2 regions of the Dokdonia sp. Asnod1-B02 genome follow, and region 2 is predicted to be linked to the other one. Evidence: riboswitches for the same ligand, from Rfam matches in the RefSeq annotation. Region 2 holds a riboswitch; the other holds the start of a gene.
What was found. A riboswitch is a leader RNA that binds a small molecule or an ion and turns the genes downstream of it on or off. The one in region 2 is predicted to bind S-adenosylmethionine.

Region 1 (3,843 bases), 1.3 Mb from region 2:
CTGGTTTGATTTCTTCAGGTAGTTGCGTTTTCGGTACTGTTTGAAATAACTCTTGCTGCACGTCACCGTACGCTTCTTCCTTAGTTATAGTAACCGTTTTCTTCTCGTTAACCGCCATATCTATTAAAGCATTCTCAAATCCTGGGATAAGTTGGCCTTTGCCAAGTTCTACCTGTAAAGGTTCTCTTTGTAAAGAGCTATCAAACACCTGTCCATCTGCTAATTTTCCTGTGTAGTGTACTTTTACTACATCATTTCCTTTTACTTTACTCATAATTACTTGTTTTTAATCGAATTATAATTTGCAAAATTACAAGAAGAAAATCGGCTTACGAAGGAATCCATCAATGAATCTGGATACTGTAAAAACTTGTACTGTGATATGTAGTTTTACGACGATTCATAATATCCAATTTTATCTCAGAAATAAAGGCCTGACACCCCTGCCAGACCTTTATAAGCTCAAAAATCGTGAGCCCCTCTCACGATGTTGATTCAATTGAATTGTGCAAAAAACTACTTCTAATCTCAGAGAAGCATGAACGCTATTCAACAAGAAGCTAGTGCTATTGATAATCTTTTTGCCAGAGGTAAATTGATTATTAGACTTTATAAAAATTACTTATTTCATATTGAGCCAACTTAGGAATAGCAGCGGTAAATACTTTAATCTCCCAGTGGCTTAAGTGCGGCATCATTTCCATAGGATGCTCAAAGAATATCGTATTATCTGCTGTTGTAAACGTAGCAGACGGAATAATATAAAAGGCTCTTGGGGCATCTTCTATTATTGTAACTAAACCCAAAAAACGGTGCGATGCAACCTGTCCGTAATCAAGCTTTTGAATTTTAATACTTTCTTCCTCTTTAACTTGGATAGTCCTTAGTTGCAATTCGCTTGTTTTACCTGTAGGTGCCGTAATGAAAAAGTCTAGAACTTCTACCCTATTAATATCTGGAGTGATTGTAAAATCGGCTTTTGAGAGTTCGCTAGTAACAAAATCTAGTAGTTGTGATGTTTCGTTTTTCATAATGGGGTGCAAAGGTAATTATTTCTTTAAATAAGTATGATTACACAACCACCATAAAGATCCTCTAAGAAGGTTACATCAAATGTATTTTTAGTTGAGAGTTACGCTTTCGCGAAAGCGTAAAAAGAAAATATTTAATCATATTTCAAACAACATCAACCACAACTTAATAATTAAAAATGTAATGCGAATTATAAAGCGATGGACAGATAGCTGAGTCTCTTAAAAAATAAATAGATTCTTGTGTAATGTAATCAAGATACTATCGTCAGAGTACAAATAGCTTAAAATGAAATCTATATTATAGTTTGCGAAAATTTCATCTTTTTAATTACTTAAACATTAAAAAATTAACTTTTTTTAAGCTTTAAAATATTATTTGAACACTAGTTTTGCGCTTTTAAATTATTTATCAAGAATCTCAATAAGGAGATAGCAACCTGCAATAACGAGCAAGGTGCTAAATAGATAAGCCAATTAATTGGAACCAATGTTAACTCATACTTCTATCTAATTGCTATTATCTCCTTGCAAGAATGAAGAAGAACATGACACAGACTACACAAATTACCCCAAAATTTACAGCTTTAATCCCGCTATTTGTATTTGTAATAACATTTTTAGGCGTTGGTATTTATCAAGATGACTTTTATGCACTACCTGCTCCTATGGCGGTTATTACTGGAATTATTGTGGCTTTTATAATGTTTAAACAGACTATAAATGTTAAGATTGACATCTTACTCAAAGGATGTGGTGATGACAAAATTTTAACCATGTGCCTCATTTATTTACTAGCTGGAGCATTTGCCGCAATTACTAATGCTACAGGAAGTGTGGATGCGATTGTAAACCTGGGCTTAGATTACATTGCGATACAATATATCTATGTAGGTATTTTTGTGATTGCTGGGTTTTTATCAGTTTCTACGGGAACATCTGTGGGAGCAATTGTTGCACTAGCACCCATTGTTGTTGGTTTTGCAGATAAAAGTAGCGCAGACCTTGCCATTCTTTGTGGAGCTTTGCTAGGTGGTAGTATGTTTGGAGATAACCTCTCAGTAATTTCAGACACCACGATTGCCGCTACCCAATCTCTGGGTACAAAAATGAGTGATAAATTCAAGCAGAATATTAAAATTGCGGTTCCCGCAGCCCTACTTACTATTGTTATTTTGATTTTTCAAGGAGTAGATCTCACGACAGATGTTACAGAAACCGTTGTTTATGAATATGATGTAATAAAAATTGCTCCTTATGTCCTTGTAATTATCCTCTCTATTGTAGGTCTCAACGTTTTTGTAACGCTACTTGTAGGTGTACTTGCTGCAGCCTTACTAGGGATTCTTTATGGTGATTTTACCATTATAGAGTCCACAAAAATTGCCTATACAGGATTTACAAATATGACCGAGATTTTCTTGTTATCTCTGCTCACTGGTGGTCTTGCAGCACTTGTAGCTAGTAATGGCGGTATTGAGTTTATCTTAGTGAAAATTAAAAAACTTATTAAGAGTAAAAAAACTGCCCAACTTGGTATTGCAGCGCTGGTAAGCACCATCAATATGGCAATTGCAAATAATACCGTATCCATCATTGTTGCTGGACCTATAGCAAAAACCATTAATGATGAATATGAGTTAGACAATAAGAAAACGGCTTCTATTCTGGATATTTTCGCTTGTATCTTTCAGGGCTTATTACCTTATGGAGCGCAGGTTTTAATGATTTTGAGCTTCTCAGAAGGTAATATCAATTACTTAGATCTTGTAGCAAATACTTGGTATTTATTGCTACTGTTTGTAGTTACCATCTTATACATCATCTTTAAGAGTGATACTCATAAGCACGCTTTCGCGAAAGCTGATTAATTTATCATCGAAGCACGTGGTTAGTACTAATGACTGGTAGGTTATATGTAGAATTTTTTGCGAAATCGAAAGAGAGAAGAAACCTAGAAGAGCTTGTAATTAAGTTTTGTAGCAAATTTTATGCAGCATTATAACTTTATGACAATCCAGACATAATTGTTAAACCTATCCCAAATTCAAACCTTACCGAGAACCGTACGAGAAGCTGCTGCGTTATATATGTAAATCTATATAACACAAACACTAAACAATTATGAAAACAGTAAACGTATTATCAATGGCACTTTGTGCAGGACTTTTATCACTTGCATCATGTGAAGGTTCAAAAAATGTAGGAAAAGAAGAAGCAGCAGATCAAAATGAGATGATGGATGATAAGTTGTCTCAAGTGGAGGATATGATGGACGATAAAATGTCTGAGGGTGAAGATATGATGGATGAAATGACAGTGATGGTAGGTGGTGCAGCAATGTATCCTTCTAAAAATATTGTTGAGAATGCTGTAAACTCTAAAGACCATACTACCCTAGTTGCTGCTGTAAAAGCTGCAGGTCTTGTAGAAACTTTACAAGGAGAAGGTCCATTTACAGTTTTTGCACCAACAAACGCTGCTTTTGAAAAACTTCCAGCGGGAACAGTAGCAACACTACTTAAGCCGGAAAGTAAAACTGCTTTACAAGGTGTACTTACGTATCATGTAGTTGCAGGAAAATTTGATGCAGCTGCTATCATGAGCGAGATCAAAAAGAACAACGGTACGGCTACATTTACTACTGTAAACGGTGGTAAACTAATGGCTTCTGTAAAAGGAACATCAGTAGTTCTTATGGATCAAAATGGAAACAGCTCTACAGTAACTATTGCAGATGTAATGCAGTCTAACGGTGTGATACACGTAGTAGATACAGTGGTTTTACCAGCTAAATAATTATAAGAATACC
Region 2 (3,843 bases):
TGAGGGTACTCCCCACATTACCGATCCCAAAGATGACTATATTTATTTGTGACATAACTGTTTTTGAAAAATAGGTTGTACGATAGCAGCCAGCTGCTCGTATTCAATTAAAAAGGCATCGTGACCGTGGATGGAATTTATTTCATGATAGCTAGACGTAATTCCAGTTTCTTGTAGCGCAAGGTGTGTGTCATATATCTCATCTGCTAGAAAAAGTCCGTCGGTATCTATTGCGACAAGATGCACTTTTGCTGTAAGTTGGTTCACTACTTCATTAAAGCTTTGCTTACCCTTTGTGATATCTGCCGTAAGCAATAATTGATTCATTAATTTATAAGAAGCAATAGAAAATCGTTCTGATAATCGCTTACCGTGATGATCTAGCCAACTTTGAATATTATATAAAGAAGCTTCTTTTTTAGTGCGCTTAAATTTTTCTTTAAAAGAGGCAGGCGTCCGATAAAAAGTCATCGCATGAATGCGTGCATCATAGATCGGTTTCTGAGAGTGATTCAATAAACTATCTTGAATATGGCATTGTGCAATCACCCAGTCTGTTGCTTTCCAGTCTGTCGCTATTGGGATAAGATGCTCTGCGAGGTTAGGTCTTTGTGTTGCAAGTTCCCAAGCAATCTGACCACCAAGCGAACCTCCTATAATGGCAAAGAGTTTTTTAATATCTAAATGCTCAAGTAAGGCTATTTGAACCTTTGCAATATCACTATTAGTAAATGCCCTATAATTAAGCACTAGATGATTTTGATTATTATCATAACCATTCCCAGGAATATCCATTGCAAGTATGGTATAGCAACTTGTATCAATCGCTTTATCTACACCAATCAAGTCACTCCACCAACCGTTTTCTCCAGTTACAGAAGAGTTTCCCGTAAGCGCATGATTTACTAGCACGACAGGCGCTGTACCTAATGGCTCACCAAACAATTGATACGTGACATGTAAATGACACGTATATCCCGAGTGTGTTTTAAAATCTTGTAAATCAATGTGTAAAAGCATAGCCTATCTATAAGTTAAAAAAGGGAGTCCCTATGAACAGGGGACTCCCGCACTAATTAATTAACTAAGATTAATTACACTAAGACGTTTTTATCTACTCGCGCAAATGCTGCTACGAGATCTTCTTTTAAATCTGCTATATCCTCAAGACCTACAGAAAGACGTATTAAATCTTTAGTCACGCCTGTGCTTACCTGATCATCATCACTAAGCTGTTGATGGGTTGTACTTGCAGGGTGAATTATGAGCGACTTACTATCTCCTATATTTGCTAGCAGTGAGAAAAGTTTAGTTTCATTTGAGATTGTTTTTGCGCTCTCAAAACCTCCTTTTACACCAAAGGTCACAATTCCACTCTGTCCATTAGGCAAGTATTGTTTTGCAAGGTCGTTGTACTTACTAGAAGCAAGACCTGGATAGTTTACCCATGCCACCTCATCCCGAGTTTGTAACCACTCTGCAAGTTCAAGCGCATTTTTAGAATGCTTCTGTAATCTAAGTTCTAGTGTTTCTAGACCTTGTAAGATTTGGAATGCATTAAACGGACTTAAGGCAGCGCCATGATCACGCAAACCTTCTATACGCACCTTAGCAATAAACGATGCTTCCTTAATCACATCCCAATAAACTAAACCGTGATATCCGGCGGAAGGCTCCGTAAATTCTGGAAACTTACCATTACTCCAGTCAAATTTTCCAGCATCTATAATAACTCCACCTAATGCGGTACCATTACCATTTATGTATTTTGTAAGTGAGTGAATCACGATATCTGCACCGTGCTCGATTGGGTTGAGTAATGCTGGTGTTGCTACGGTGTTATCTACAATGAAAGGGACTTTGTGCGCTTTCGCGAAAGCGGAAATACCTTTTAAATCTAAAACGTCAAGCTTAGGATTACCTAATGACTCTACAAAGAAAGCTCTCGTATTTTCTTGTGCTGCCTTCTCAAAATTTTGAGGATCTGAAGGATCTACAAAAGTGGTTGTAATCCCAAAACGTGGTAATGTCACACTGAGAAGATTCCATGTGCCTCCGTAAAGACTACTAGAAGCTACAATGTGATCGCCTTGCTTTAATAAAGTGAGTAAAGTCGTGTTGATGGCCGCAGTCCCTGAGGCGGTCACCACAGCTGCTAGTCCGCCCTCTATGTCTGTGAGGCGTTTCTCAAGCACGTCATTTGTTGGGTTATTGAGACGTGCGTAAATAAAACCTGGCTCAGACAGGTTAAATAGATTTGCTGCATGGTCTGCATCTTTAAAAACATAAGCCGTGCTCTGGTAGATAGGCACCGCTCGAGTTCCTCCATTTGCTGCATAATCGTGTCCTGCGTGCAACGCTTTGGTTGCTAATTTTTGTGTACTCATTTTTCTCTTTTTTGTCCCAGTACTACTAGGATTAATTTTAGCCATTCACTTCGTGTGAACGGATTAAAAACAAAAGCCAAATATTTCCAATGCGAATCCTTATCTCAAGGTCGAGGAAATGTTTAAAGAAAAATATTATAAGAAAAAACATAAGCGCATACCTGTGAGGTACTTGCTCGATGTTATCTATCCTCAAGTTTCGGTAATGAGCGATTCTTGGGTAGAATGTAGCACCTTCTTTCTAAGTGAAAGGGTTGCTAAGGCTTCATAGGGTCATTCCCTCAGCCTTTCTTGATAACATTTATTCTGTTCATTATTGCGCTTTCGCGAAAATCTGAACTGTCATTGAACTTTGTGAGCACAAATATTGTAAAAACAAATCTACAAAAACAAACTTTTTAGAATATTTTTCTAAAAAGTTTTATTAAAATCACTATTTCAGTAAAATATTCCGCTTAAATAATTTTTACAGTATAATATTCTAATCGAGGTTATGAGAGCTTTAAATTTGCTCTTCAAATTTTCACAAAACAATAACATAACCCTACTAAATTGGTAGGATAATGGATTGTTTATATTATTAAAGTTTCTTTACCTTTGTGCCATAATTACGAGGACAGATTTGACTGCTTGCAACCTCAATAAAAAATGGCTAAAATCAAACATAAGACTTTAACGTTTCTTATGTTATGTTTCTACCCAGCATACGTCAAATCTACTTCTTGACAAAAAATTAAAAAATGGCTTATTTATTTACCTCAGAATCTGTTTCTGAAGGACACCCAGATAAAGTTGCAGATCAGATTTCTGATGCGCTTATTGATAATTTTCTCGCTTTTGATCCGCAATCTAAAGTTGCTTGCGAGACCCTAGTTACCACTGGACAAGTAGTACTTGCTGGTGAAGTACGATCTAGTGCTTACTTAGATGTTCAAAAAATCGCTCGTGAAACCATTAATAAAATAGGTTACACGAAGGGTGAATATATGTTTGACGGTAACTCTTGTGGTGTATTATCTGCCATACACGAGCAGTCTGACGATATTAACCGTGGTGTAGATCGCGACTCAAAAGAAGAGCAAGGAGCTGGAGATCAAGGAATGATGTTTGGTTATGCTACAAAGGAGACAGAAAACTTTATGCCACTGGCACTTGAGCTTTCTCATAAATTACTTATTGAACTAGGTAACCTACGTCGTGAAGATGATGAGATTACTTATTTACGTCCAGACGCAAAAGCGCAGGTGACTATAGAATATAGTGATGAAAACGTACCTCAACGTATTGATGCTATTGTAGTTTCTACACAACATGATGATTTTGATGAGGACGAAGCTATGCTAGGTCGCATACGTGGAGATATTCAAGATATTTTAATACCTCGCGTAGTAGGTTTATTACCAGAAAATATTGCAAATCTTTTTAATGATGATATTAAGTATCACATTAACCCAAC

Region 1: another riboswitch for S-adenosylmethionine. It lies ahead of ACJJVU_RS09675 (Na+/H+ antiporter NhaC family protein); the one in region 2 lies ahead of ACJJVU_RS15460 (O-acetylhomoserine aminocarboxypropyltransferase/cysteine synthase family protein).

The regions. Positions count from the first base shown of each region.
Region 1 covers NZ_JBEFNW010000002.1:2,108,818-2,112,660, forward strand. The annotation lists gene ACJJVU_RS09665 (peptidylprolyl isomerase) at 1-274, opposite strand, end outside; gene ACJJVU_RS09670 (hypothetical protein) at 603-1,031, opposite strand; SAM-I-IV-variant riboswitch at 1,436-1,532, shown strand; gene ACJJVU_RS09675 (Na+/H+ antiporter NhaC family protein) at 1,580-2,902, shown strand; gene ACJJVU_RS09680 (fasciclin domain-containing protein) at 3,156-3,830, shown strand.
Region 2 covers NZ_JBEFNW010000002.1:3,443,768-3,447,610, forward strand. The annotation lists gene ACJJVU_RS15450 (aspartate kinase) at 1-55, opposite strand, end outside; gene ACJJVU_RS15455 (alpha/beta fold hydrolase) at 43-1,020, opposite strand; gene ACJJVU_RS15460 (O-acetylhomoserine aminocarboxypropyltransferase/cysteine synthase family protein) at 1,095-2,387, opposite strand; SAM riboswitch class I at 2,567-2,688, opposite strand; gene metK (methionine adenosyltransferase) at 3,128-3,843, shown strand, end outside.